DNA from 2 places in the Lutispora sp. QWL-02 genome. Region 2 is predicted to be linked to the other one. Evidence: riboswitches for the same ligand, from Rfam matches in the RefSeq annotation. Region 2 holds a riboswitch; the other holds the start of a gene.
What was found. Region 2 has a riboswitch for glycine ahead of AC4HCY_RS15695 (GrdX family protein). Riboswitches for the same ligand answer to the same signal wherever they lie in the genome.
Positions count from the first base shown of each region.

Region 1 (15,432 bases), 1.0 Mb from region 2:
CTGGCAGCAGGAACCATAGAGGAATTATTTAGAGAAAAAAAACTGTCGTTGGATCTGGAGCCCTTGCTCGGCAGCTATACTCTGCAATCTGTAGAGATCATGGAAGATTACATAAATTTGACCGTTAAACCCAATTTATATTGATTAAAAATGCAGGAGGCGATGGACTTGATTGAGGCAAAGAACGTGAGCTTAAAGTACAGTGACGGTACAATAGCGTTAAACGATATAAACTTACAGGTTGAACCGGGTGATCTGATCTATATTACAGGTCCCAGCGGCTCAGGCAAAACCAGCCTCTTAAAGCTTTTTATGGGAGTGGAGTATCCTACATCCGGTTCTTTAGCGGTTCTAAAACAGCCTATAATCAGAGGACAAGCTTCAAAAATAAGGAAGCTGAGAAGATCTATCGGTCCTGTTTTTCAAGAGTTCAGGCTTATAAAAGGCAGAACAGCCGTTGAAAATGTGATGCTAGGCATACGTTTTTTGAATATTCCACAAAAACAAATGAAGGAGGATGCGATTAATGCCTTGGTGAAGGTGGGACTTAAACACAAGATTTCCGCACTGGCAGAAAATCTATCCTGGGGGGAGTGCCAAAGAGTGGCTATTGCTCGGGCAATAGCCAGGCGGCCCTTATTGATACTTGCCGATGAACCTACCGGAAACCTTGATAAAGATAACGCCTTAAATATATTGGAGTTATTGACTTCTTTTAAAGATAAGAATACGGCGGTGATCATTACTACCCATGCAACTCATTTGATTGAGAGCTTTAGAGAAGGAAAGCTGATCTGCGTAAGCAATGGAAGCATCCGTCAGGAAAGGCTGGGTTAATGAATAATGAACAATATAATATACAATATAGGGTATTTTTTCAAAGAAGCCAAAACAATAATAAAAATTAATATGATGACTAATATATTTTCTATTTTAAGCATAGGGCTTATTTTCTTTATACTCATCATGGTGCTCTCAAGCTGGTGGATAAGCGGCTATGTAGTCGACACAATACAGAGCGAAGCAGAAATAAACGTATTTTTTGGTGATAGCGTTGAAGATGATGGTATTTTGCAGATGGTGGAAAGCATTAAGAAAATTAATGGCGTCATGGGTGCCCGGCTTATTGATGAAGATGAAGCCTATAACAGGATGTCCGCAATCCTGGGGGAAGAAGCAAAAGTTCTGAAATACCTGGATGATAACCCCTTCAGCCCATTCATAGAGGTAAAGATCCAGCTTGGGGAAATGGAAAAGGTTCTCGAAGGCCTGAAGTCTGTACCCGATATAGAACAAATAAGGGATAACAGGGATGTTTTGGAGCGTTTGAGGGGTATTATAAGAGTGTTTGAAGCGCTGGGGTGGCTGATCATGGCTACTGTAAGCATAACAACGGTGATAACGATATCACATATTATAAAGAGCGGGATATATAATAACAGGGAGCAAATAAATACTCTAAGGCTTTTGGGTGCCTCTGAATCATTTATTGCATTCCCATTTTTGATTGAAGGCTTGATATTGACTATGGCAGGAGCCATGGCTGCGTTTGCTCTTGCAGTGCTCGCTTTAAAAGCTTTCTATAGTCAAATGGCCGGCCCGCTCCCATTTATTCCGCTGCCTCCCCGTGAAGCTTTGGAAAGCAGCTTATTTATTCTGGGTATAGTGATAAGTTTGGTTTTGGGAATAGTTGGCGGTATCTTTGGCTTGCTGTCGGCAAAGGTCGAATAGACCACAAGAAGCTTGGTTAAATAATCAAGAATGCCCTCCATATCGGAGGGCATTCTCTTTTATTGTTTATTTTTATCCCATTTCAATATCAGATTTCTTGCAGCTTTAGCTTCGTCTATTCTTCTTACCGGTGTGTCATGGGGAGCGGTTTTTAAGATATCCGGACTTTCCTTAGCTTCCTCTGCTATTTTTATCATTGCATCGATGAACCCATCAAGAGTCTCAACGCTTTCGGTTTCAGTAGGTTCGATCATTATAGCTTCACTTACGATGAGCGGAAAGTAAATTGTAGGAGGATGGTAGCCATAGTCAAGCAAGCGTTTAGCCACATCCAGAGTAGAAATATGGTTTTCATCATTGAGAAGTCCGCCTAAAACGAATTCGTGCTTGCATACTTGATCTATGGGCAGATAGTAATGTTTCTTCAGCTTGCTCATAATATAGTTTGCATTAAGCACTGCCTTTTGACTTACTTCCTTTAATCCATCGGCACCCATTGACAGTATATATGCATAGGCTTTTACAGCAACCCCAAAATGCCCATAAAAGCTTTTAACCTTGCCTATGGAGTTGGGTTTATCATAGTCCAGCACATATTTGCCATCCTTTTTTTCAACAATTGGCACCGGAAGGAATTTAACCAGATCCTTTCTTACTCCGACAGGTCCGCTTCCAGGTCCGCCTCCGCCATGAGGAGTGGAGAAAGTTTTATGCAGGTTGAGATGAATTACATCAAAGCCCATGTCACCTGGTCTCGTCATCCCAACAATAGCATTGGCATTTGCACCATCGTAGTAAAGAAGACCTCCTGCTTCATGCACAAGATCTGCTATCTCTTTTATGTTATGCTCAAATAGTCCCAAGGTGCTGGGATTTGTCAGCATTAATCCTGCTATTTCATCACTTAATACGGCTTTCAGTTTTTCAAGATTTACAGCTCCGTTTTTATCAGATTCTATCTCCACTATTTCAAAACCTGCGACAGCTGCACTAGCAGGATTTGTTCCGTGAGCCGAATCCGGAACTATGATTTTATTTCTTTTTCTGTCTCCTCTATTATCATGATAGGCCTTGATTATCATCAAGCCGGTCAGTTCACCATGAGCTCCCGCAGCAGGCTGAAGGGTTACTTTTTCCATTCCCGTTATCTCCGAAAGCAAGTTATCAAGCTCATACATGAGCTCAAGAGCTCCTTGCACTGTCTCTACGGGCTGAAGGGGATGAATATTGCTGAATCCTCCCAAAGCCGCCATATCTTCATTTATTTTAGGATTATATTTCATGGTGCAGGAGCCCAGCGGATAGAAGCCGGTGTCCACTCCATAATTTTTATTGGAGAGATTGGTGAAATGCCTTATAACATCGACTTCGCTCACTTCCGGCAGCTCAGCTTCTTTATCCCTTAAAAATGAATCAGGGATCAAGCTATTCAATTCTGCTTCATCTACATCGCAGGGAGGAAGGCTATAGGCTTTCCTGTCTTCTTTGGAAATTTCAAAAATCAGCTTATTGTAATCCTTCATCATATCACCTCCATCGCTTGAGCAAGCTTGTCGATTTGCTCTTTAGTCCTTTTTTCAGTGACACACAGCAGCAAGCTGTTCTTAAATTCATGATAGTCTTTTTCCAGCTCATAGCCTCCGAGAATATTATGCTTTAATAGCTCCTTATTAATTTTATTGCTTTCTGTAGCGCTTGTAACCGCAAATTCCTTAAAGAAGGGCTTGTCAAATAATGGCTTGAATCTGCCGCTCTTTGTAAGCTGTTTCATTGCATAATGAGCTTTTTTTGTGCTTTGTTCAGCCACTTCTCTAATACCTTTTTTACCCATTGTAGTCATGTAGATGGCAGCAGTAAGAGCATTAAGGCCCTGGTTTGAGCATATGTTGGAGGTTGCCTTATACCTGCGTATATGCTGTTCTCTGGCTTGCAATGTAAGAACAAAGGCTCTTTTTCCGTCCACATCATCAGATTGTCCGACAATCCTTCCGGGCATTTTTCGCATCAGCTTGGTATTGGTAGCCATGAATCCAAGGTATGGCCCTCCATAGCTCATGCTGTTACCTAAGGACTGACCCTCTCCTACAACGATATCGACGCCGGATTCGGCAGGGCTTTTCAGTATCCCCAGAGAAATGGGATCTACATAATCTATCAATACAGATTTATTTCCATGGACTATTTTTTCAACCTCAGACAGATCTTCTATTATACCGAAAAAATTGGGGTTTTGCACAATAACACCAGCGGTATTGCTTCCCACCAATGATTTCAGTTTTTCTGCATCAGTAACACCGTCTGCCATATCAGCTTCGATCACTTCAACATCGCGGAACCTCATATAGCTTTTCAATACTTTCCTGACTTCAGGATGAACTGTTTTTGAAACGATTATGGAGTCACGCTTTGCGCTTTCTACAGCCATCATAGCAGCCTCTACGCAGGCGGTCGCTCCGTCATACATAGATGCATTGGTCACATCCATGCCGGTGAGCTTGCAGATCATAGTCTGATATTCGAATATCACCTGCAAGGTACCCTGGCTTATTTCGGGCTGATAAGGTGTATATGCAGTATAAAACTCTGATCTCATCGCCAAATGCCTTACAATGGAAGGTATATAATGATCATAAGCCCCCGCTCCAAGGAAGCAGACCAGATCCTCAGTGCTTTTATTTGCATGGCTCAGATCTTTCATATGAGCAGAAAGCTCCAGCTCGGATAGAGGACCGGGAATATTGAGCTTTCTGTCGAGACGCAAACTTTTCGGTATATCTACAAACAGATCTTCAATGGATTCTGCACCGATGCTTCCGAGCATCAGCTTTTCATCAGCTTCTGTATTTGGTATATACCTATGCATATTAATCCTCCTTACTGCAGAATTCCTCATATTCCTGCGCATTCATAAGATTATCAAGCTCGGATTTATCGGACATTTCTATAAGCACTACCCAGCTTGCATATGGATCTTCATTGATAAGCTGAGGTGAATCCGATAATTCTTCATTAACCTCAAGGACTTTGCCTGAAACCGGAAGATATGAGTCGGAAGCCGCTTTAACAGATTCTATGACCCCGAATACCTCTCCGGCATTAAGTTCATTGTCAACCTCCGGTAATTCAACATATACTATTTCTCCCAAAGAATGCTGAGCATAATCTGTGATTCCTATATAGGCTTTTTCTCCCTCGACTCTTACCCATTCATGGTCATTTGAATAAAACAAATCCTTTTTTACTTCCATTGTTACTCCTCCTAAACTTTTTTTAATTATTCATTGTTCAGACTGCAAAACTTTGTTTTAGCCTGTTGTACTGACTGATAAAAGAGTTAATTGTGAAGGAGCTTAGAGTTTGTTAGTTTTGACGCAACCCTATGCAAGCTTACAAACTCTTAGTCCCGAAGCATAAGGTGAATTGCTCCACAGGAGCAAGAGAGCATGCCCTGGGACATTTGCAATCGTTATCAGTCAGTGCAACATATGCATTAATGAGTTATTGCAGTAAAATCTTAATTACTTTTTGTAATGCTTGGTATAAAACTTTCTGCCGACTACCTTAGCTTTCGCAGTTTTTTTCCTTATTTGTATTTCTAACGGAGTATCAAGCTCCGAGTATTTGATATCAACCATTGCAAGGCCTATATTTTTCTTTAGCGTAGGAGAATTATAGCCTGTTGTTACAAAACCAATAATTTTTCCGTCAGCTAAAACATCATATCCATGCCTTGGAATGCCCGGCTCGATCATTTCAAAGCCTACTATTTTTCGTTTTAAACCTTCTGCCTTTTGCTTTTCAAGGGCTTCTTTTCCGATAAATCCGGGTTTGTTAAGTTTTACAAACATTCCAAAACCAGCTTCCAGGGGTGTGATTTCCGCGGAAAGCTCATTGCCGTAAAGTGGCAAGTTTGCTTCAAATCTCAGAGTATCACGGGATCCAAGGCCGGCAGGCTTTGCACCTTTAGCCTTTCCGGTCTCAAGTATTTTATCCCATAAATATTCGGCATCCTCATGCTTCATGTAGATTTCAAAGCCATCCTCACCTGTATAACCGGTGCGGGATACAAGACAATTTCTGCCTGCAATCTTCACATTTTCTTTGAAATAGAAAAATGCAATTTCAGACAGATTTGTATCTGTCAGCTCCTGCAGTATTTCTTCTGCTTTAGGCCCCTGAAAGGCCACCTCAGATATATCAGGCGATATATCTGCAAACTGCATATCATAGGCTCCTATATTATTCTTCATCCATTCAACATCTTTATCAACATTGCCCGCATTGATTACAAGCATATAATGATTATTTGTATACTTGTAGACTAAAAGGTCATCGACGATGCCGCCGTCGGGATAGCACATGAGAGAGTAAATTATCTGGTTTTCATTCATATTAGATATATCATTGGTGATCAGGTTTTGAATATAGTCTGTAGCCTGCTTTCCTTTTATCTCAACTTCTCCCATATGAGATACATCGAATAAACCCGCGCTATTCCTAACAGCTTCATGTTCTGCGGTTATACCCTCATATTGTACCGGCAGTGCCCAACCTGAATAATCTACGATTTTTCCGCCATATTTTCCATGGGAATTATAAAGCGCCGTCTTTTTAGGATCACTCATAAGACTATTCCTCCTTTTAATTTTAATATATTTATCCGATAGCCTTTGCCGCTGATGCTTATATCTATAAGCCGAATGGCATTAGGCTTCGGAATAATATCTCCTAAAGTTCATACGCAGTTATCAAATGATATACAGTTGTATTGTGTCCAAAATATAAATGGATATAATAGCATAATAATAAAAGATGCCATTATATCCACTCTGTTCTTTTACCTGAGAGCTTCTACACTCACAGTGTATTTCCCCTACGGCGCCGTTTTACGGACTCTTCAGAGGTCCGTCCCATGACGATCCCTTTTGCCTGAGAGTGTTTGTAAAAAGATGGCTTCCTTTTTATAATTGCTCCTTCGGCTATCTATTATGATATCTCTCGCCATTTTCATCCGGTTGAATATTCATTTATTGCTATAATTATATAAATATATTCCAAGTATTTCAACCCCTGATATATATTTAACCCAAATATTTTAAAATTATGTTGACATTAACGTTACGTAAAGGTGTATATTGATTTTGAAAGGAGGCAAACACATGGAATATACAGTGCAAGGTTTGGCAAAGTTGGCAGGTGTCAGCACAAGGGCTCTTAGGTATTATGATGAAATCGGTATTCTTAAGCCGGCAAGAATCAATTCATCGGGATATCGTATATATGGCCAGGCGGAAATTGACAGACTGCAGCAAATAATGCTTTATAGAGAGCTGGATATAAGCTTGGACAAGATAAAAGATTTGATATCTTCACCTGCTTTTGACGGGGTCGCTGCACTTAGAGAACATCGTGAAAGACTCCTTGAAAAACGAAGCCAATTGGATGCGTTGATAGCGAATGTGGAAAAAACCATAGCCTTTGCGGAAGGGAGGATAAAAATGTTTGATAAAGAAAAATTCGAAGGCTTTAAGCGAAAAATGATCGATGATAATGAAAAGAAATATGGAAATGAGATAAGAGAAAAGTATGGTGATGATGTAGTTGATAGGTCCAATAAAAAAGTTATGGGCATGACCCGAGAAGACTATGATAAGGTAACAAAGCTTGGAGAGCAGGTTAAGGAAAAACTTTCTGAGGCCTTTAAAACCGGTGATCCCGCAGGTGAATCCGCTCAAAAAGCAGCTGAGCTTCACAAGCAATGGCTCACATATTATTGGAATGAATACAGTAAGGAAGCCCATGCGGGTGTTGCCCAAATGTATGTTGATGATGAAAGGTTCAGGGCTTACTATGATGAAAAGCAGCCGGGTACGGCAGAATTTTTTAGACATGCGATATTGATCTATACTGGCCTGGAAAGGAAGTAGCTGTTAGCTTGAAAAAGCGGTTGGGGCATCCAACCGCTTTCGCTTATTTCTTGATCTCCTGCTTTCCGGTGACCTTGCTCTTATCATCCATTGTAAAGGTACCCTTGGCTTCATCTGCAGTAAAATATACATTTCCGTCAACAGTAGCATCTACAAGCTTAAAATTCTTAGATGAAACATAAAGGTCTCCTTTAAAGGTTCCATGCTGGATGCTGGCCTCGGGGCTGTTGATGGTGAGCCTTGGTGCTGTTAAAGTATATCGGGCAGTGATGTTTCTGTTAGCATCCTGGGCATAAAGGGCGATTTTCCTTTGTATGATATCCTTGCCCTCAGCGTCTTTCTTGCCATTTTTAAATTCGCCGTCCAATACCAGCTCCTTATCAATGGTCAGGTCTTTTGTGATAGCTATGATCCATGTGCCGCTGCTGCCTATTGCCTTTTCAAATGCCGCCGCATTATCAACTATAGAAGCAGTTGTGACCTTATCCGGTGTAGCATCTGAAGGCGTTGGAGCCGGAGAAGGCGCAGGCGCAGGCTTTGCACATCCTGCAAACAGTGCAGCAGCAAGGATAAATATCGATATTAATTTCTTTGCTTTCATTAATTGCCCTCCTTGAAAGTAATAAATTTTACTTTGAATTTATTATATCCATATGAAAAAAATCAATGTAAAGTGCCTGACAGCATGTTTGTTGTCTTATGATCAGAGATTTAATATAATAAATAGTATAAGCACACAGTGGTTTGCAGGAGGAAAAATGGAATTAAAGCAAGTTGACGATATGAATGTAAAAGCTTTTTTCAAGTTTTATGAAAATCAATATTTGAATAATCCTTTTAAGCGAAATTCTATGTCAGGGCTGCTAAAGGGTTTGTTGAGCGGCAAGAGTGAATTATGCAAGTCCGCTTACCTGGAGCCGTTGATGGTGATGGATGGCGGCAGAATCATAATGATAAGCATATTGGCATATGCTTATAGGATGCCTGAGTTTCTGCAGATAGGCTTCTTTGAAGCCGAAAAATTCGATATGGAGGCTTTTGATTTAATAATAGATCGAGCCGAAGCCTTGGCTAAAGAAAAGGGTGCTGATAAAATATCGGGCTCTTTAAACATTCATGTAAATTACGGTTTGGGATTTTTAGCCAGCCATTATGAGGAGCGGCAAAGCTTTGGTATGCCACATAACCCGCCTTTTTATCATGACTTTTTTGAAAAAAGCGGCTTCAAAGCGATAGAAATGATAAGTTACAAAAAGGATATGCATTCACTTGAGCGTTTGCTCAATTCTGGACTTCAGAGGCGGATCAGAGAAAGGTATGTGGTTCGCCCAGTTGATTTCAGGGATTTGAAAGCCGAAGCATATATATATACTCAAATAAATAATGACGCTTTTAAAGAGCATCTCTTTTATTATCCGCGAAAAGCTGAAGAAGATTTAGAGCTGTTTAAGGATTTCAGATTTTTGTTAAAACCTGAAAATCTTTTGTTTGTTGAAAAAAATGGAACGCCTGTGGGATTCATGCTCTGGTATCCCGATTTTCATCAATTGATGAAGCCTTCAGAGACATTAGGCTTATCAACTGTGATTAAAAATAAATTTTTTTCTGATAAAATAGATACCTTTAAAATTGTTGAAATGGGAGTGATACCCAATGAAAAAGGGCGGGGAGCGATTTTAGCATTGTTTGACCATTGTTTTCAATGCGTTAAAGGTCGGTATGCTAATTTTGAATCCGGTTGGATCCTCGAAAATAATACTCTTTCAAAGAGCTTTGGCATTAAATGGGCAGATAGCAGGCACAAATGCTATAAAGCCTATATAAAGGATGTGCATTAATTGGCTGTCTATAGCAATTTATCGGATATCAAATCAAATTTACCTTTTGAACATGAGTTGTCAGTATTGCTGGAGCTCCTGGAAAAAGTAAATCCATGCGGTCAAATATATAGCTTTAATGAAGACAGCTTTATCCTCTCATATTCTTTAAAGCTAAACCTGCTGAATTTCAAATATGCTTTCCCGCTGAGAGCCGATGTCAGAATCATTGGATTGCCTATCTCACTCTGCTGCAAAGGCTATTGGGGAGAGGTTTCTTCTGTGGAAAGAGCCATAGAAGAGATGAAGGGGCTGAAGGTAGTGCTGAATGCCGATCCCGGGTTTAAAAGGCTCGTTGCAGGAAGAACCTTATCAACCTTTGTTTTTAATAATAGATTTTCTTCTTTTGAAGATTATCTAAAAGCACTGCGCAGTTCATATAGGAGACGGATTAAGAAGGCGCTTAAAAAAGGAGAAGGCCTTATAGTGAAATCTTTAGACAGAAAAGGATTCGGCAAGGAGCATTATGATTTGTATTTGAGCATAATGGATAGGACCCAAAACCCCTTAGAGATACTGCCTATGCAATTCTTTACCGATTATGAAGCAGATTTTTTCGAATTTATCGATTCAGGCTCCGGCAAGCTTTTGGGATTCATCCAGCTAAAAGAGCTGGGAGGAGAGCTTTGCTTTTTATTTGGCGGTTTTCGCAAGGAGTACAACGAGCCTTATGACCTTTATTACAATATGCTGCTTAAGATCATTCAAGCAGCCATAGAGAGGGGATATAGGACCATCAACTTCGGTCAAACAGCAGAAGAAAGCAAATTGAAGATAGGATGCACAGAAGTGGATAAATATTTATATTTGCATCATAGCAACCCTATTATCAATAAGCTTTTGCAGCGTTTAGTGCCTATATTTTCATACAAGCCCTATAAAATCCGGCACCATGTGTTTAACATGGACTTGAAGGAAGCCTCGTTCAAGCCGGAGATAGAGCGCGTAAAGGGGGAACTCTTATGATTGTTTTTTTGAAAAAAGTGAGAGTCAAAACCCTGTTTTCATTATTCGACCCTGTAAAGGTTGAACCCTTGGAGCTTTGCTATCTGGAGGCTGTATTAGACTCTATGGGCATTGAGTGCCATATAGCCGATGATTTATTCGGACTCAAGGAGCCAAAAGAAATCAAGCCGGATGTTATAGTCCTTACCGGTTATAACGTAGCTGAAGAGGAAATCATACTGGAAGCCGGCGCTTGCAAGGCAAAATATCCAGGAACGATTGTTATTGTAGGTGGAGTTCATGCCCAGCTTAATGCATCTGCTTTTCATCATAAAAACATAGATTATGTCATTCATTCCCAATGCTTATCGGTTTTTAAGCAGGTTATCAGGCATATTTCGGATTCAAAGAACAAGCTGATCGAGGCAGGGGTAGATTATTTCATAGATCAAGCCGGTTCGGCAGACGGCATATGGAAGGTTGGAGGAAAGCATTATATAAAAGCAGCAGACTCAATCAAAGCCGATCGCCGCTTGTTTCGAATGATCAGTCCCAAGACATCATATCTGGAGAAAAAACAGGTGGCATTGATTAAAGGAAGCATAGGCTGTCCCTATGGCTGTGAGTATTGCTACTGCAGGTGTGTAAATGGCGGAATATATATAAAGAGCGATTATGATAAAATGGTTGAAGAAATGGCTGATATTGAAGCAGAGTATTTTTGGATTGTAGATGATGTTCTTTTTGCAATGCGTGAAGATGCTTTAGCTTTTATAGAGGCCGTAAGCAAAATTGATTTAAAGGTTAAGATAATCGGATATTTAAGAGCAGACTTTATTATAAAGGAAGCAGATCTGCTGCCTAGATTGAAAAAAGCAGGGCTGGCAGAAGTGATCGTTGGCTTTGAATCTATCAATAACGAGGAATTGGAGGACTATCACAAGTCAACAGACGCGCTGCGTTATCCTGAGGCTATATCGCTGCTGAAAGAAAACTCCATAGATCTAACGGCATTATTTATGGTGCATCCGGATTATTCCCTTAGAGATTTTATTGACCTTAGAGATTTTATCAGGAAGCATGATATTGACGTTTATACCATATCTGTATTTACTCCGATAAAGGGTACAAGCAGCTATGAAAAAGTGAAGAAAGACCTGATAACTCAGGATTTAAAAAAATATGACTTTCTTCATCTGGTATTAAAGCCCAGGCTTCTGGTCCCACTATTTTATATTTTGTTTTATTGGACACATTTGAGGCTGCTAAAGTCAAAACGCATATGGAAATATATAAGTCGACACAACAGTTAAATTAGAGTTATTGCAGTTAGTTAAGTGATAAAACAGGAGGATGGTTATGACTTCCAAAATATGGGATTTTTGGGCAAGCAGATATGATAAATTATGGGTTCAAAAGTATTCATTAAAACCTACAAGAAATTATATACTGAAGCTCATAGAAAAAGGCTATAGAGGCAATAAGCATTTAAAGGTTCTGGATCTGGGCTGCGGGCCCGGTGAATTGATTGAAGAGATAGGAAAGAGATATGGAGGCTATGATATTACAGGGATAGATTATTCTGAGGCAATGCTTGAAATTTCAATGAAGAGGAACCCCAACGCCGATCATATCTGCATGGATGCGGCAGAATTGGACAAGTATGATGATGAATCTGACATCATAATCTGCACCCACTCCTTTCCCTATTATAAGGATAAAGCCAAGGTTATAGCTGATCTATCAAATATTTTAAAAGACGATGGAAGAATATTTATGGCCTTTGCCAGCGGCAACAGCTTTTATGATAGGCTTTGCTTATTCTTTGTAAAATTTACAACCGGCATGGCTTGTTATCCTTCGGATTTTCAATTCAGGGAGCTGGTTAAGCCACGGTTGGAAATAGAGGAACTGGGGGTAATCAAAGAGAAATTTTTCATGCCCAGAATTGCAGTTTATACATTGAAGAAGGTGAAAAAGTGAAGGTACTGCTCGTAAGACCAAGGCCCCACAAAGAAACCATTGGGCTTCAGCATGTTATGATATGCGAACCCCTTGAATTGGAATACTTGGTCTCCAATATACCTGATTTTATCAAAAAAAGCATAGATATAAAAATAGTAGATATGATTTTGGAGAAAATCCCATATGAGTCTGTCCTGTTAAATGAGAAGCCGGACTTTATATTATTTACGGGCTATATCACCCATGTAGGGATTATAAAAAAGCTGGCGGAGCAAGCCAAAGGATTATTGCCGGAAATAAGCACAGGGGTCGGAGGCGTTCATGCGGAGGTAGTGCCTGAGGATTTCAAATGCCGGTATATAGATTTCGTGTTTGACAGAAATGGCATTGACGGATTTAATGAAGCATTGAAAGCCTTGCTGGAAGGCAAGAGCAAATCGGATATCAGAAAGATGCTCAAGGACTCAGGACCAAAAAAATACAGCTTTTCATATAAGCATCCTGCCCGTGAGGCTGTCTCACAGTATAGGAAGCATTATTATTATATGTTTCACAAGCCATGTGCATTGATCAAGACCTCCTTTGGCTGTCCATATAACTGCCAGTTTTGTTTTTGCAGAGAAATTACAGATGGAAAGTACTTTGCAAGGGCTGTTGAAGATGTTATAAACGAACTGGAAGCCATAAAAGAAGAAGAAATATATATAGTGGATGATGATTTCTTGTATGATGCGGACCGGGTCGTGGCTTTCATAGCCGCTATCAGAGAAAGAAATATTAAAAAGAGGTTTCTTGTATACGGGCGAGCAGACTTTATTGTTGAGAATGAAGGCCTTCTGAAGGAATTCAAAGATTGCGGCCTGCAGGCAGTAATAGTCGGCATTGAGTCCATAAGAAGCAAGGACTTGGATGATTATCGTAAAGGAACCACAAAGCAGATCAACGAGAAATGCATAGAAATACTGAAGAGCATGGATATTGAGCTTTATGCCACATTGATAATTCCGCTGGATTTCAGCAAAAAAGATTTTAAAGAACTGACTGCCTGGTTAAAAGCTCTTGAAGTAAGGTTTGTGAACCTTCAGCCATTAACGCCCTTGCCCGGGACAGATATTTTTGATATGTACCTGCCGGAATTGCTGATCCGCCGCGAAGATTATCATCTCTGGGATATGGCTCATATAGCCCTTAAGCCGAAGCATATGGGCATATCAGAATTTTATTTGCAGCTGTTGACTTCATATTATAAGGTTATTATGAGACCAAAGCATATGGCTGCGCTGATAAAAAAGTATGGTATCAGAGCTAATATTAAAATGCTCATAGGCAGCAGCTTTGTAAGCTGGCAGTATTTGCAGAAAATTTGGAGAGGAAAATAAATGAGGAAATTATTATTGATTCAACCCAGTCCTTATGATAAATTTAAACGCCCAATAAAAAAGAAACGATTGTATTTTGTCGGTTTAGCTATGCCTTTATTGGCTGCCATGGCTCCGGAGGATTGGACTGTAGAGATTGTATTGGAATTGCTGGAGGAAGTACCGATGGATACCGATGCGGACTTGATCGGCATAAGCACCATGGGTCATGGGGTCATACGCTCTATTGATCTGGCCAGGGCTTTTCGTGAAAGAGGGAAAACAGTGATATTAGGCGGCTATATGGCCAGCATCATGGCGGAAGAAGCGTTGAAATACTGTGATGCTGTTGTGGTTGGCGATGCGGAGCTGGTATGGAAAGAGCTGTTAGAGGATTTTAAAAAGGGAAGGATTAAAAAAATATACCGAAATGAGTTAAAAAACGGAAGCTTTTCAACACCTCTGCCAAGGTTTGATTTGATCATGGACAAGCCAATAGGGGATTTTCTTCCCGTACAGGCGGGAAGGGGCTGTCCCAACAACTGCAGTTTTTGTTCCGTGGCCTGCTTATATAAAGGGCACTATATCAAAAAATCTTTGGAAGAGGTGATCAGAGATATACAGCAAGTAGCAGATTTAGGATTTAAAAAATTCCTGCTTCTAGATGATAATATCTTCTCTGATAGAGAATATTTACTGGAGCTGATGAAACATATAAAAAGCATGAATATGTCCTGGATGAGCCAGTGCGACATCAGAATAGGAGAAGATGACGAATTGCTGAGAATCTTAGCTGACAGCGGCTGTACCACCTTGAGCTTTGGTCTTGAAAGCATTTCTAAAGAGAGCTTAAAGGCTATGAATAAAGGCTGGGCAAATCCGTCTGATTATCCCAGGTTGATCAGGAATATACGGTCCCATGGCATTGATGTATCGACGGAAATGGTCGTTGGCGGAGAAGGAGACACCATTGCTTCAATAAAGGACACAAAGGAATTCATTGAGAGAAACAAAATAGGGGTACCCAGGTTTTATATATTGACCCCCATACCCGGCACAAGATTTTTTAAAGAAATAGAAAAGCAAAAACGTCTGGTCAAGGAGGATATTTACAGCTTTGACGGTACGGAGGCCGTTTATATGCCTGCCAATATGTCGCCTGAGGAGCTTACTGAAGCTTATTGGCAGCTTTATGAATCTTTATTTACCATTCCCTCAATAGTTAAGAGGAATATTTTCCGAAGAGAATTTATCAAAAATCCGGGTAAGTATTTGTTTAACTGCATAGTAAATCTATATTACCGGCATCAAATAAAACAAAGGATTACGCCAAATATCTTTTAGCTATGAGGAGGCAATGAAATGAAAATATTATTGGTAAGGCCCCCGAGGATCAAACAGGCTATAACCCTGAGCGATTTCATGTTTTCAGAGCCCTTGGGCTTAGAGATGATCTATGGGGTTTTAAAGGAGAGCCATAATGTAGAGATTTTTGATATGATGATTGAAACTATAAGTCTGAAGGATAAAATAGAATTATGCAGTCCGGAAGCCGTGGGCATCACCAGTTTATGCATTGATGTAAATAAAGTTCTCGACCTTTGCATTGAAGTAAAAAACGTGGATGAT
Region 1 covers NZ_CM177762.1:2,317,147-2,332,578, forward strand. Annotated here, with positions in the region: gene AC4HCY_RS10770 (coiled-coil domain-containing protein) at 1-144, shown strand, start outside; gene AC4HCY_RS10775 (cell division ATP-binding protein FtsE) at 169-837, shown strand; gene AC4HCY_RS10780 (cell division protein FtsX) at 844-1,731, shown strand; gene gcvPB (aminomethyl-transferring glycine dehydrogenase subunit GcvPB) at 1,791-3,257, opposite strand; gene gcvPA (aminomethyl-transferring glycine dehydrogenase subunit GcvPA) at 3,254-4,594, opposite strand; gene gcvH (glycine cleavage system protein GcvH) at 4,596-4,979, opposite strand; gene gcvT (glycine cleavage system aminomethyltransferase GcvT) at 5,250-6,356, opposite strand; glycine riboswitch at 6,551-6,642, opposite strand; gene AC4HCY_RS10805 (MerR family transcriptional regulator) at 6,891-7,658, shown strand; gene AC4HCY_RS10810 (hypothetical protein) at 7,702-8,259, opposite strand; gene AC4HCY_RS10815 (hypothetical protein) at 8,417-9,496, shown strand; gene AC4HCY_RS10820 (GNAT family N-acetyltransferase) at 9,497-10,501, shown strand; gene AC4HCY_RS10825 (B12-binding domain-containing radical SAM protein) at 10,498-11,793, shown strand; gene AC4HCY_RS10830 (class I SAM-dependent methyltransferase) at 11,840-12,463, shown strand; gene AC4HCY_RS10835 (B12-binding domain-containing radical SAM protein) at 12,460-13,824, shown strand; gene AC4HCY_RS10840 (B12-binding domain-containing radical SAM protein) at 13,825-15,147, shown strand; gene AC4HCY_RS10845 (B12-binding domain-containing radical SAM protein) at 15,166-15,432, shown strand, end outside.
Region 1: linked by a shared signal. The riboswitch ahead of gcvT (glycine cleavage system aminomethyltransferase GcvT) and the one ahead of AC4HCY_RS15695 (GrdX family protein) in region 2 are both predicted to bind glycine.

Region 2 (15,432 bases):
CAATGCCATAAGGATTTTAGGAGAGATATATGGCATAAAAAGAGAAGAGATAATAGCCATGGGCGATAATGAAAATGATATAAGCATGATAGAATATGCCGGGATGGGCATAGCCATGGGCAATGCAGTGGATGATTTGAAGAAGAAGGCGGATTATATAACCGCTTGTTATGACGAAGACGGAGTTGCACAAGCGATAGAGAAGCTTGTATTATAAGGGGTGCATAATGAATTGGATCGAGTGAGCATAGTAAAATGCAGCGATTATAAATATGATCAGGTAGATAAGGCAGTAGCCCAATCCCTTGATGCATTAAAAGGATTAAAGGACAAAATCAAACCGGGAAGCAATGCCTTGGTGAAGGTCAATTTGCTTAAGAAGAACAGCCCTGATGACGCGGTGACTACTCATCCTGCAGTGGCAGAGGCTATCGTACGATACCTTCAGAGGCTGGGCTGCAATGTGACCCTGGGTGATAGCCCCGGAGGGCCGTATACAGAATGGATGCTGAGAGGTATATATAAAGCTACAGGTATGGCAGAGGTTGCCCAAAGGACAAACTGCAGCCTGAATTATGACGTATCCGTAACGGAGATACATAATGAATGTGGAAGAATGTTGAAAAACATGCAGGTCATCAAGGTTGCGGAGGATGCGGATTTTATTGTATCTGCTGCAAAGCTTAAGACACATGCCATGATGACCTATACTGGAGCTGTTAAAAATCTTTTTGGACTGATACCCGGCATCATAAAAGCTGATTATCATTTCAAAATGAATGACTTGGGAAACTTTGCAGCCCATCTTGTAGATATATGTGAATATGCAAAGCCGTTGTTTTCCGTTATAGATGGGATTGACGGCATGGAGGGCGATGGGCCTTCTGCCGGAGACAAAAGGCATGCAGGGGTGATCATGGCTTCCGAGAATCCATATGCTTTGGATTTCAGTGCCTTGAGAATGATAGGAATAAGTCCGGAGACGGTGCCGACGGTTGCGGAAGCCAAAAATCGCGGCTTGTTTTCCTGTGATGATAATGATATAGAGTACACTTGCCTGAAGCCTTCGGAGATAGATATCAAGCCTTTTAAAAAGCCGAAATCTCTGGATATAAACTTTGTTGGAGGAAGGATACCGGGTTTTGTTGAGAAATGGGCATTGAATAATTTAAGGCCTAAGCCGGTATTTGATCCGGATATCTGCATCGCGTGCGGTATCTGCAAGGAAAGCTGTCCGCCAAAGGTTATCAATATGGACAGCGGCAAACCTGTGGCGGATTTAGATAAATGTATAAGATGTTTTTGCTGCCATGAGCTTTGCCCCAAAAAAGCGATAAATATAAAAAAGCATTGGATATATGACAGGCTATTCAGATAAGCCTGTCTTTTTTTGCTTATTAACATGTTTGAGACTTAGAAAATATTATGGTAAAATTAGCATAGATATGTATATATTCCTATAATCCACTATATACATAAAAAATTAGATGGAGGTATGAAAATGAGAAAGGGATTAAAAAGGATAAGTATTTTACTTGTATTCCTCATGGTTCTTTCAATGATGTTGCCAATGAGCGCTGTTTTGGCGGAAGATAATGATGCTAAAACAATTACTATATTGGGAACGAGCGATCTGCATGGAAGAATCTATCCGTGGGAATATGCAGCCGGAAAAGAAGATTTAAAATCAGGCTTTGCCAAGATTTATACTTTAGTAAAGCAGGAAAAGGCTGCAAATCCGAATACTCTTTTAGTTGACTGCGGCGATACTGTTCAAGGCAACTTGGCTGATCTATTCAACAGTCAACCTGTACATCCTATGGTCGAAGCATTAAATTACATGGGTTATGATGCTTGGACTATCGGCAATCATGAATTCAACTTCAATCTAGACTTCTTAAATAGAAACACTGAAGCCTTCAAAGGAAGCGTGCTGGTTGCCAATATCTATAAGGAAGACGGTACTCGTGTTTTTGAACCATATAAAATATTTGAAAAAGACGGTGTGAGGATTGCTGTTGTAGGTATGACCGCACCTCATGTTCCTACCTGGGAGTCCGCTAATCCGGATCGCTTTAAGGGCATGACCTTTACTGATCCGGTGGAAGAAGCTCAGAAGGTAATAAAAGAACTGGAAGGTAAATATGATGTTTTGATTGGAACCTTCCATTTAGGATCCACCCCTGAAAAAGGAACTACCGATGGCGCATTGCCGGTTGCAGAGGCAGTACCGGAGTTCGACGCAATATTCTGCGGACATGCCCATGCTAAATTTGATAATATTGAATCAAAATCCGGAGTAAAGCTGATAGAACCGGGAAGCAATGGTGCAGCTTTGGCTAAAGTTGATGTAAATGTGGCCAAAGAAGATGGCAAGTGGATTGTAAAAGAAGTCACGACAAAGAATATAGATGTGACTGCAGATGTGGAAGCAGATAAAGGTATGCTGGAGAACTTTGCTTATGTAGATGAGAAATCTAAAAAAGAAGCAGCAAAAGAGGTTGGCAAAGTTACAGCCGATTTTGTAAAGGGCGTAGATTATTTTACCGGCGCCGACAAAATTACAACGGCTCCGAGAGCGCAGCTTGAAGATAATGCCATCACAGATTTGATAAATGAAGTTCAAATGTATTATGCGAAGGCCGACATTTCTGCAGCGGCGCTGTTTGATATGGATGCAAATGTCAAAGCCGGTCCTTTTAGACTGCAGGATGCAGCCAAGATATATAAGTATGACAACAATACCTTAGTGGGATTAAATATTACCGGCAAGAACTTAAAAGAATACATGGAATGGTCGGCAGGTTATTATAATCAGTACAAGGACGGAGATCTGACAATAAGCTTCAATCCTGACGTAAGAGCTTATAACTATGATATGTTCTCAGGAGTCAATTATGATATCGACATATCAAAGCCTGTAGGCAGCCGTATAGTCAACCTTACATATAAAGGCCAGCCTATAAAGGATGAGAGCATATATAAATTAGCTTTGAATGACTATCGTTTCGGAACATTGAAGAGCCTTAAACTGGCGACAGATGCTGATAAATACTATCCTACAAAGGATCAAGAAGGAAATCAGGAATCCATGAGAGCCCTTGTTTTGAAGTATGTACAAGAGGTTAAGAAGGGCACTGTTACTCCTGCTGTAGATAATAATTGGAAGATAATAGGCACCAAATTTGATACGGAAAAGTACAAAGAGTACTATGACCAAATAAAATCCGGTAAAATCAAGATACCCGTATCCTTTGACGGAAGAACCCTTAATGTGAAGTCCGTCAATATTGATGATCTGGCAAAGCTGGGCAAGGTCCCAAATACTAAGGTCATTTCACTATTGTCTGTAAATGATTTCCACGGCAATATCGTTGAAAGCGGAAAGAATCCCGGAGCAGCAAGATTGGCAGGGTATTTTAAAGCGCAGAAAGCAGCCAATCCCGAGGGAACAATAATTCTAAGCGCCGGGGATATGTACCAGGGTACAGCAGATTCCAATCTCATGTACGGAGTACCGGTTCAGGCTATCATGAACTATATAGGCTTTGATGCAATGGCCATGGGGAATCATGAGTTTGATTGGGGTATGGGAGCAATAAACAAGTGGAAATCATTGACTAAATTCCCGTTCCTTGCAGCAAATATAATTGACAAGAAAACAGGCGAGGTCGCTGATTTTGTAGAGCCATACACAATAGTAGAGAGAAACGGTATAAAAGTAGGCATAATAGGAATAGCAACCCCTGAAACAATGACAAAGACAAAGGCTGAAATGGTAGAGCCCTATATATTCAAAAATCCCGCTGAAACAGTCAGCGCCTTGGTGCCAAAAGTCAAAGAAGCCGGCGCAGATATCATTGTGGTGCTCAGCCATCTGGGTGCAATGCAGGATAGCAAGACAAAGGAAATCACCGGTGAAGCGGCTGATTTTGCAAAAGCAGTCAATGGAGTGGATGCCATAATAACGGGTCACTCTCACCAGACAATCCAAGGCAGGATTAACGGTATACCTGTAGTGCAGGCATATTATAATGGCAGATCCGTTGCCCATATCGATCTATATCTGGATGCTGAGAAGAAGGTTACAAGGAGCGAATTCTTCGTCGATGCCAATGTAATCAAAGCTCCAGAGGATGAACAAATGAAAGGTTATCTAAGATTCATCGGAAATGAGCTGTCGCCGATCAAGAATGTACTGCTGGGTAAAGCATCTTCTGCTTTGAATCATGATACTGCCGTAACTCAGGTATCTCCTGTAGGAAATTTTGTGGCGGATGTAATGAGAAAGGCTGCCAAGGCTGACATAGCGATTCAAAATGGCGGCGGGCTGAGAAGAGATATCCCTGAAGGAGATATTACCATGGGCCTTATGTACGAGCTCCTGCCCTTCGATAATACATTGTTTACCTTTGATTTGACAGGGAAGCAGGTTAAAGAAGCTATAGAGCATGGTATAATATTAAACAATGAAAAGACATTCAGATCAGGCCAATTCTCCGGGCTAAAGGTTAAATATGACTCGACCAAAGCAAGGGGAGAGAGAATAGTTGAAATTACATTGCTGGATGGGAGCCCGCTCGCAGACGACAAGGTTTATAAGGTTGTAACCAATGACTTCCAGGCAACCGGCGGAGATGAATACGTAATGTTTAAAGAAGGCAAGAATACTTTTGACACAAACATTCCGATAAGAGATGTTGTCGTAGATGAGATAAAGAAATTGAAGGTCATCAATCCTGTGGAAGATGACAGGTTAATAGATGTAGCAGGGAAAACCAGCATGGTCATACCTTTTGACTTTGATTTGGCAGCATAAGATAATAATAGGATTACAAGTAAGAAAGGTGCATAAGCGCCTTTCTTTTTTTCTCTTGTAGAAAGCCTGGCGATTTTGTATTATATATATAGACTTACAAGGGAGATGTTATGCTTGTCGATAAATATAGTGCTTGTAGAGCCTGAAATACCTCAGAACACCGGTAATATTGCAAGAACCTGTGCAGCAACAGGCTGTAAGCTTCACTTAGTAAAGCCTTTGGGCTTTTCTGTGGAAGATAAGTATTTAAAACGAGCCGGATTAGACTATTGGAGTTTGGTTGAGATTAAATATCATGATAATTTAGATGCTTTTTTCGATATGTATAGAGAAGGAAAGTTCTTCCTTTCCACCACTAAAGCTAAAAACAAATATACTGATTTAAAATATGAAAAGGATTGCTTTATATTGTTTGGCAAAGAAACCGCAGGATTGCCCAAGGATTTGCTTTTAAAAAATCCGGATGAATGCATAAGGGTTCCTATGATCGATGAAGCAAGATCCTTAAACCTTTCGAATTCTGTTGCTATAGTAGTTTATGAGGCACTAAGGCAAATCGGATTTCCCAATATGATATAACATAGAGTGTAGGGGGAGTTATTAATGGCTGTTGTTATTTTAACAGATACTATGTGCGATGTACCTAAGAAATTTGCAGATGAATATAATATCAGAGTATTGCCATTGACAGTAAATTTTGGGGAAGAATCCTTCAGGGATGGTATAGATATTACAGCAGATGAATTCTTTAAGAGACTGGAATCTTCTGAGGAACTGCCTAAAACATCCCAGATAAACCCTCCGCAATTTGAAGCTGTATTTAAGGAGGAATTGGGAAAGAGCAATGCTGTTGTCGCGATTCTGGGTTCTTCCGAATTGAGCGGCACGTATAACTCCGCGGTTATTGCCAGAAATAATTTGGAAAGCCATAATATATTTGTCATAGATTCAAGAGCGGTGACCTTGGGGGCAGGATTGCTGGTTATTAAGGCGGCGCGCTTGGCACGTGAGGGCAAATCTGCAGAGGATATAGTTGATAATATTGAAAAAGCCAAAGATAGGATGAAACAATTTTTTATTATAGGAAGCTTGAAGTATCTGTACAAAGGAGGGCGCATATCTCTTTCTGCTTCGGTGCTTGGTTCGATTTTGAACATTAAGCCTATAATAACTATGGTGGATGGAAAACTGGAGATGATTGAAAAAACCAGAGGAATAAAGAAGGCCATTTCCATAATGATGGATAATATAAAATCTAACGGTTGGACATTAGACGGTAAGGTGATAGGCATAAACCATACCTTATGTCCTGAACAAGCTGATTATATTGAAGAAATAATAAATATGTCCTTTAAGCCCAAAGAGATAATAAGAGGAGAGGTGGGATCGGTGGTAGGAACTCATGCCGGCCCCGGTTGTGTGGCGCTACATTTTGAATTATAGAGGAGAGGTGGAGTATGAGCAAGATTAAAATAATTACCGACAGTACATCAGATTTGCCAAGAGGTATAGCAGAAAAATATGATATTGAGGTTTTGCCTCTCACCATATTTTTCGATAAAGATGAATATAGAGATTGGGTAGATATAGCTCCAAACGCTTTTTTCGAGAGGATGAGAAATTCAGAAAAATTGCCAACAACATCACAGGTGAACCCAAACAGCTTTAAAGAAAAATATGAATTGTTTTTGAAGGACTATGACCATATAATATCCATACATCTGTCTTCAGATGCCAGCGGTACTTATAATTCTGCAGCAATTGCCAGGGAAATGGTCGGCGAAGATAAGGTAACTGTTATAGATACAAGAAACTATACCTATGGCTTCGGCCAAATGGTGATAGAAGCCGCAGAGATGGCGGGGGAGAGAAGGACAAAAGAGGAAATAGTTGATAGAATAAACTATCTGATAGATAATGTGAAAACTTTATTTGTGGTTGATACCCTTGAGTATTTAAAAAAAGGCGGAAGACTCTCTGCTACTAAGGCAACCATAGGGACCTTGTTAAACCTGAAGCCCATATTGACTGTTGACGACGGAAAAATAGTGGCGATTGACAAGGCCAGAGGGATGAAGAAAGCGCTGAAACGGATTGTGGAAATAATGCAGGAGCAAGGTGCCAACTTAAAAGATCAGAAGGTCAAGCTCGGTCATGCAGATAATCTGGAGCATTTAAGAGACTTTGAAGCTGCCATCGAGGAAACCTGCGGCAAATTTGAGATGGAAGAATTTGAAATAGGCTGTGTCATAGGCGTATATTGCGGTCCGGGAACCGTGGTTATCCACTATATTTAAAAATTTTTTTAAAAACAAACAAATAAAGCTTGAATAGATTAGACAAATTGTATATAGTATAAGTATAGGAAATATCTATAAAAAAAATATACGATTTTTGGTATAATTTAATATGGTATGGATGAAGATTCGCGGGAGATGCCTATTAAAATAGGAGCCGAAGGAGTAAGTACGGAAAAGCCCGTTAATGAAACTCTCAGGCAAAAGGACCGCAATCGGACATAACTCTGGAAAGCATTATGCACCGAAGGAGCAATTCTATTTCATAGAAGAATCTCTCAGGTTAATGACAGAGATAGAGGCAACTGCTTCTATCTCTTTTTGTTAGCATGAGAACATCAGTTGCGATTCATAAATGCATCTTTGATAAACTACCCGCTAACGAAAAAAGAATAGAAGATAATATGCAGCTAAAAATATTGATTGAGAGGTGATAAGCCTGACACGGAATATCTATATTTTAACTAATAATGTCTTGATTTGTGATAAATTTAACGACACATTGAAGGTTTCTTACGTTGACGGCAGCTATATCGATGTTTTGTATCAGGTAAGAGACAGAATACACACAGGCAGTGTCCTGATCTCACATCCCCTTATGGGAAGCGTTAAACCAAATGAGACACCATATAGAAGCATAATATTGGAAGATAAAAAAGGAGCTTTGGATTTTCAATCGCTTTCAATCATTGAATCCAGCATAGAAAGCTGTAAAAAACTGCTTAATGACAGACCTACACCGGACTGGAGCAATAAAGTCCTTGAAGATTTTAGGTTTTTGGATATGAAGCTTTTAGAAAGCGCATTATCAAGCCTGGGTATAAACTACTAAAACCAGATGAATAGATATAACAAACTAATCCAATGATATACATATGAAAGTGATGAAAGGGGTAGAATAATGGATAAAATTTACGATGTTGCCATAATAGGGGGAGGACCTGGAGGACTTGCTGCAGGATTATATGCTTCCAGAGGCAGAATGAGTGCTGTAATAATTGAAAAAGGCAAATGGGGAGGACAGGCTGCAACAACCGAAGAACTGGAAAACTATCCCGGTTCTATTGAGCATCCTACAGGGCCCAGCCTTACAGCAAGGATGAAGAGTCAGGCAGAAGCCTTTGGAACTGAATTTATAAAGGATGAAGTGGTAGGGTTTGATTTAAGCGATAAAGTCAAAGTCCTAAAGCTGAAAGAAGGAGAAATTAAAGCGAAATCGATAATCATAGCAAGCGGAGCTCAGCATGTCAATTTAGGAGCACCGGGAGAAGACGATTTCAGAGGTAAAGGCGTATCCTACTGCGCAACCTGTGATGCTGATTTCTTCGCAGAATTGGAAGTAGTAGTTGTAGGCGGAGGAGACGCAGCGGTTGAAGAAGCTTTGTATCTTACCAAATTTGCTGATAAGGTCTCAATAGTTCATAGAAGAAACGAATTCAGAGCAGCAAAATCTATCGTAGAAAAAGCATTGGATAATGAAAAAATACAAATAATATGGGATAGTGTTGTTGAAGAAATATACGGTGATGGAATAGTGGAAGGCGTTAAGCTGAAAAATGTAAAAACCGGCGAGATAACAGACTACAGAACCGATGGAGTATTCGTATTCGTAGGCACAAAGCCTGTATCCGAATTTGCAAAGGGCATAGTGGATATGGATGAAAAGGGTTATATAATTGCAGATGCGGAGATGAAGACTTCAGCAGAAGGTATATTTGCAGCAGGCGATGTCAGGGTTACACCATTAAGGCAGGTTATAACTGCAGCAGCGGATGGAGCTGTGGCAGCTATAAGTGCTGAAAAATATATAGAAAGAACCTTTAATAAATAATTAGAGGAGACTGGAGCCGCTAAAAGACAAGAAAATCTCACGAAATCTGAAATAAAAAATTCAGTGACTTTCAGTGGCTTATAAAATGCTTAAAAGGAGGTGAAACAATGTTAGAGCTGAACAAAGAAAATTTTGACCAAGAGGTATTACAGGCAGCAGGACCGGTAATAGTAGATTTCTGGGGTACAAAATGCGAACCCTGCAAGGCTTTGATGCCCGACGTAGAAAGATTGGCAGAGCAATACAAGGATAAAATGAAGTTCTGCAAGCTTAATACTACTGAAAACAGAAGATTGGCTATAAGCCAAAAGGTTATGGGCTTACCTACTTTCATAGTTTATAAAAACGGCGAGAAGGTAAAGGAAATCAGCGGTGCAGATAATTGCACACCTGATACCATAGAAAACCTGATAAAAGAGAACATATAACGTTTCCATGGGGGACTCTCAGTCCCCCTCCAAATAAAAGGGAGGTGAATCTCATGCGTCTAGAGTTAGGCAATATATTCATAAAGGATTTACAGTTTGGCGAAGCTACAAAAGTTGAAAATGGCGTATTGTATGTAAACAAGAAGGAGCTTTTGGAGGCAGTCAGCGGCGACAATAGGTTGGTCAGCATAGAGGTAGATATTGCAAAACCCGGTGAAGAGACCCGAATAATGCCGGTAAAGGACGTCATTGAACCAAGAGTAAAAGTTGAAGGGCCTGGCGGAATATTCCCAGGATTTATCAACAAGGTTGATGTAGTAGGATCAGGCAAGACTCATGTATTAAAAGGTGCTGCAGTTGTCACTGCAGGTAAGATTGTGGGATTCCAGGAAGGTATAATCGATATGACTGGGCCCGGTGCAGATTACACTCCGTTTTCTAAGACCAATAATTTAGTATTGGTTTGCACACCTATTGATCATTTACCTCAGCATGAGCATGAGCAAGCAGTCAGGATGGTAGGCTTGAAAGCTGCGGCTTATATAGGAGAAGCAGGAAGAAATGTAAAGCCTGATGAAGTTAAGACTTATGAAACTTTACCGCTATTGGAAGGCATTAAGAAATATCCTGATCTTCCAAGGGTAGCATATGTCTACATGCTTCAAACCCAGGGACTTCTTCATGACACTTATGTATACGGTGTGGATGCAAAGAGAATAGTTCCTACACTCATATATCCAACAGAGGTTATGGATGGAGCAATACTAAGCGGAAACTGTGTTTCTGCATGCGACAAGAACCCAACATATAATCATCTGAACAATCCAATAATTGAAGATCTATATGAAAGACACGGCAAGGATTATAACTTTGTTGGCGTCATCATAACAAATGAAAACGTTACATTGGCTGATAAGGAAAGATCTTCAAATTGGTCCGCTAAATTGGCAGAATATCTCGGACTTGATGCAGTCATAGTATCTGAGGAAGGCTTTGGAAACCCCGATACCGACCTTATGATGAATTGCAAGAAGATCTCGGCAAAAGGAATTAAAACCGTCCTTGTTACTGACGAATATGCAGGAAGAGACGGAGCATCCCAATCTCTGGCAGATGCTGACAAATCAGCTGATGCAGTTGTAACAGCAGGAAACGCCAACGAAGTGATCGAACTTCCGGCAATGAAGAAGGTAATAGGGGATTTGAAACCTGCCGACATAATAGCAGGAGGCTTTGCAGGCAGCTTGAGACCTGACGGAAGCATAGTTGCTGAGCTTCAGGTAATAACCGGAGCAACCAGCGAAATAGGCTTCAATAAGCTATCAGCAACACAATATTAGAACTCAGATAATACAAAATAGAAAATCAATATAGAAAGGATGAATCGCATGTTACAGGACAAGAAGGTAATCATCATAGGCGATAGAGACGGCATTCCTGCTCCTGCTATAGAAGAGTGCGTTAAGACAGCAGGCGCTGAGGTAGTGTTTGCATCAACCGAATGCTTTGTCTGAACGGCCGCAGGAGCGATGGATCTGGAAAATCAAAAGAGGGTATTAGAACTTTCCGAGAAATACGGGAAGGAAAATGTTGTAGTAGTATTAGGCGCATCCGAAGCTGAAACAGCAGGATTAGCAGCTGAAACAGTTACAGCAGGAGACCCTACTTATGCAGGTCCTTTAGCAGGAGTCTCGTTGGGACTCGCAGTTTATCATATATTTGAACTTAAAGAAGAAGTTGACGCCGGTGTGTTCGATGAGCAGTGCGGCATGATGGAAATGGTTCTTGATGTTGATGCCATTGGTGCCGAAGTCAAATCCATCAGGGATCAGTATTCTCAATTTAAATAATATTCCTCATGTTCGAAAGAACAAATAAAAGAGAGGAGGGAAGTTACTAATATGATTAAAGTAGTTCATTATATAAATCAGTTCTACGGTGGCATTGGCGGCGAAGAAAAAGCCGATGTGAAGCCGGAAGTAAGAGAAGGTGTGGTAGGACCAGGTATGGCTCTCAAGGCTGCCTTGGGAAGCGATGCTCAAATAGTAGCTACAGTCATTTGTGGTGACTCATATTTTAACGAAAACCTGGAAGAGGCTACAGCCGAAATCCTTCAGATGGTTAAGACCTATGAACCGGATTTATTCATAGCCGGACCTGCCTTCAATGCAGGCAGATATGGAGTTGCGTGCGGTTCCATATGCAAGGCTGTTAAGGAGAGCTTAAATATCCCTGTTGTATCAGGCATGTATCCGGAGAACCCCGGAGTAGATATGTTCAAAAAAGACTTCCATATAGTTGAGACTGCCAATGCTGCTACAGGCATGAGACAGGCGATTCCAGCCGTTGCGAAGCTTGGATTGAAGCTGGCAAAGGGTGAGACATTGGGAGCACCGACAGAAGAGGGCTATATCCCAAGAGGAGTTCGCAAGAACATATTCAAAGATGAAAGAGGCTCCAAGAGAGCTGTTAATATGCTTGTTGCCAAATTAAAGGGCGAGGCTTTTTCTACAGAGTATGCAATGCCTGATTTTGATAGGGTAGCACCAAATCAGCCGGTATTGGATATGAAAAATGCAAGGATCGCTTTGGTTACCTCCGGCGGTATAGTTCCTAAGGGAAATCCGGACAGGATAGAAGCTTCTTCGGCTTCCAAGTATGGCAAGTATGATATAGAAGGCGTTATGGATCTTACAGAAGAAACATACGAAACAGCTCACGGCGGATATGACCCTGTATATGCAAACCAAGATGCAGACAGAGTTCTTCCTGTCGATGTGTTAAGAGACCTTGAAAAAGAAGGAGTAATAGGCAAACTTCATAGATATTTCTATACTACGGTAGGGAATGGAACCTCCGTTGCTAATGCTAAGAAATTTGCTTCTACCTTTGCTCAAGAATTGGTGAAAGACGGAGTTCAGGCAGTTATACTTACTTCTACCTGAGGCACCTGCACTCGTTGCGGCGCAACGATGGTAAAAGAAATTGAAAGAGCAGGGATACCCGTGGTTCACATCTGCACGGTTGTTCCGATTTCATTGACAGTTGGAGCAAACAGGATAGTTCCGGCCATAGCAATTCCGCATCCGCTCGGAAATCCTGCTCTCAGCAAAGCTGATGAGAAAGCCATAAGAAGAGAAATCGTTCTTAAGGCGTTAAAAGCACTGGAAACAGAAGTTCACGGTCAGACAGTATTTGATAAATAATTTAAAGGGTGGTGTGATACCACCCTTTTTTAAGAAATATATTCGGAGGTGTAATTAAATGACAACGCCTGTAGTAAAAGGGGCAGCATATGTGCTAGTTCATACGCCTGACATGGTTATGCACTATGGAACTACTTGTTCTTCCGAGCATGATGCCAACCCGAATTCTGAATTTTTAAAGAAAGTTCCAAGTCACCTGAGAAGCTATGAGGAAGCGGTTAAATATGCTCCAAACCAAGCTTATATAGGAAATATTTTACCTGATGACTTGAATAATATTCCCAGACCCTGGTATAAAAACCTTGTGGAAGATGGAAAAGAAGAAGGCAAAATGGGTGAAATGGTTCCCCAAGACGAATTGTATATAGTGATGAAACTATGCGACGCTTTTGATCTGATCATGCTTGAAAAAGAATTTTCCGATTCTGCAAAAGCAAAGCTTTCTAAAAAGCCTTATTTCACAGAAGCTGAAATCGCAAAGATCAAAGAAGGCTTTGATGCCGCAGACATAGAGAAGAAGCTTTCAGAAGGTGCAGAGCCCCTTCATTTCAACGGCAAGGTCGTAGGCTGTGTTAAAGCCGCCCATGCTACAGATAAGAACCTTACTGCACATATCATGGCTGAAAACATAGTGGTTAAGGCCTCAGCAGTTATAGCTTTAAAAAATCTCGTTTATAGAAATAATATCCCTGCAGACTCCATTGAATATGTTATCGAATGCTCCGAAGAAGCATGCGGCGATATGAATCAGAGAGGCGGAGGAAACTTTGCGAAGGCTATAGCTGAGGTTGCCGGATTGGTATCAGCTACAGGCTCGGATACAAGAGGCTTCTGTGCAGCACCCACCCATTCATTGATAAATGCTGCTGCATTGGTAAAGTCCGGAGTATATAAGAGTGTGGCAATCGTTGCCGGAGGAGCTACTGCAAAGCTTGGTATGAATGGAAGAGACCATGTAAACAAAGATTTGCCAATACTGGAAGATTGCCTTGGAACCTTTGCCATATTGGTTACTGAGGATGATGGTGTAAGCCCTGTTCTAAGAACTGATATTGTAGGAAGACATACTGTAGGTACAGGATCATCACCTCAGGCAGTTATGGAATCCCTTATCACCAAGCCGCTGGATAAAAACGGACTCAAGATAACCGACATCAACAAATATTCTGTAGAAATGCAGACTCCTGAAATCACTGAGCCTGCCGGCGCCGGAGACGTACCATTGGCGAACTACAAGATGATCGCTGCTTTGGGAGCAAAGCGCGGCGACATAGACAGAGCTTATATGCCTACCTTTATAAAAGAACATGGAATGCCGGGCTTTGCACCGACACAAGGTCATATACCCTCGGGAGTTCCTTTTGTGGGTGCCGGAAGGAAGATGATCATGGAAGGCAAAATAGACAGGGCTATGATAGTTGGAAAGGGAAGCCTTTTCCTAGGAAGAATGACCAACTTGTTTGACGGCGTATCTATAGTTATGGAAAAGAACCCTGGAAAAGTTGAAGAAATAGGAGCAGTGTCTAAAGAAGAGATCAAGGGAATGGTAGCAGAAACAATGAAAGAATTTGCAGCATTCTTACTTAACGGAAAGTAGGGGTGAATGATATGGATAATATAAAAACCATGATAGGGGAGGTATTTAACGAGGTTGCCGATGCTATAATGACTGGAAATTTCGGCAGCAAGGTTAAAGTCGGACTCACTACCATGGGCAGCGAGCACGGCACCGAGGAGTTGGTAAGGGGTGCGGAGCTGGCAGCCAAAAAGTATAATGATTTCGAAATTGTACTCATTGGGCCCAAGGTTGATACTTCCCTTAGAGTAGTTGAAGTCGCATCAGAAGATGAGATGCATAAGAAAATGGATGAGATGCTGGATAAGGGCGAACTGGACTCTGCTGTCACGATGCACTACAGCTTCCCTATAGGAGTTTCTACCGTTGGGAGAGTCATAACTCCCGGCTTCGGCAAGGAGCTGATCCTGGCAACCACTACAGGCACCTCATCCACTCATAGAGTTGAAGGCATGGTGAAAAATGCTCTCTACGGAATAATAACGGCAAAGGCTCTGGGCATTGCAAATCCTACTGTCGGTATACTCAATGTTGACGGAGCAAGACAGGTAGAAAGAGCACTAAAGGAGCTTAAAGAAAAAGGCTATGACATCAACTTTTCTGAATCCGTAAGATCCGACGGCGGCTGCATCATGAGAGGAAACGATCTTTTGGCGGCAGCATCTGATGTAATGGTACTGGATACATTGACAGGGAATATAATGATGAAAATATTTTCAGCCTTCACCACGGGAGGCAGCTATGAATCCTTAGGCTACGGATATGGTCCTGGCGTAGGTGATGGCTACGATAAAATAATCTGCATACTATCCAGGGCTTCAGGTGCTCCTGTAGTAAGTGAAGCACTCAGATACGCAGCTTCATGCGCCCAAGGCAAGCTGACTGAGGTGGCAAAGAAAGAGTTCGATAAAGCCAGGAAGGCAGGCCTTGATGAAATACTCAAAGGAATAACGGCAGAAGCTAAAAAGGCTGCACCTGCAGAAATTAAGATGCCTGATAAAAAGGTGGTTACAAAATCCATTGCAGGAGTAGATATACTTGAACTGGAAAACGCTGTAGCCGAATTGGCGAAAGAAGGCATTTACTCAGAGAGCGGTATGGGATGCACAGGTCCTATAATACTCACTGCCGATGAAGATTATGAAAAGGCAGTAGAGGTTTTGTTTGCAAACAAATTGATCACTCAAAAACCGCTGGACTGCAACTGTTAGACGAGATTTCGTTCAGCTTTAAAAAAGGCTGTGTCTTTAGTTCAACACTGAAGCACAGCCTTTT
Region 2 covers NZ_CM177762.1:3,326,010-3,341,441, reverse strand. Annotated here, with positions in the region: gene AC4HCY_RS15725 (Cof-type HAD-IIB family hydrolase) at 1-217, shown strand, start outside; gene AC4HCY_RS15720 (DUF362 domain-containing protein) at 242-1,378, shown strand; gene AC4HCY_RS15715 (5'-nucleotidase C-terminal domain-containing protein) at 1,502-4,819, shown strand; gene trmL (tRNA (uridine(34)/cytosine(34)/5-carboxymethylaminomethyluridine(34)-2'-O)-methyltransferase TrmL) at 4,934-5,398, shown strand; gene AC4HCY_RS15705 (DegV family protein) at 5,423-6,262, shown strand; gene AC4HCY_RS15700 (DegV family protein) at 6,277-7,116, shown strand; glycine riboswitch at 7,239-7,338, shown strand; glycine riboswitch at 7,339-7,416, shown strand; gene AC4HCY_RS15695 (GrdX family protein) at 7,547-7,948, shown strand; gene trxB (thioredoxin-disulfide reductase) at 8,018-8,947, shown strand; gene trxA (thioredoxin TrxA) at 9,055-9,375, shown strand; gene AC4HCY_RS15680 (glycine/sarcosine/betaine reductase component B subunit) at 9,429-10,715, shown strand; gene grdA (glycine/sarcosine/betaine reductase complex selenoprotein A) at 10,764-11,225, shown strand; gene grdB (glycine reductase complex selenoprotein B) at 11,277-12,581, shown strand; gene grdC (glycine/sarcosine/betaine reductase complex component C subunit beta) at 12,640-14,178, shown strand; gene grdD (glycine/sarcosine/betaine reductase complex component C subunit alpha) at 14,190-15,368, shown strand.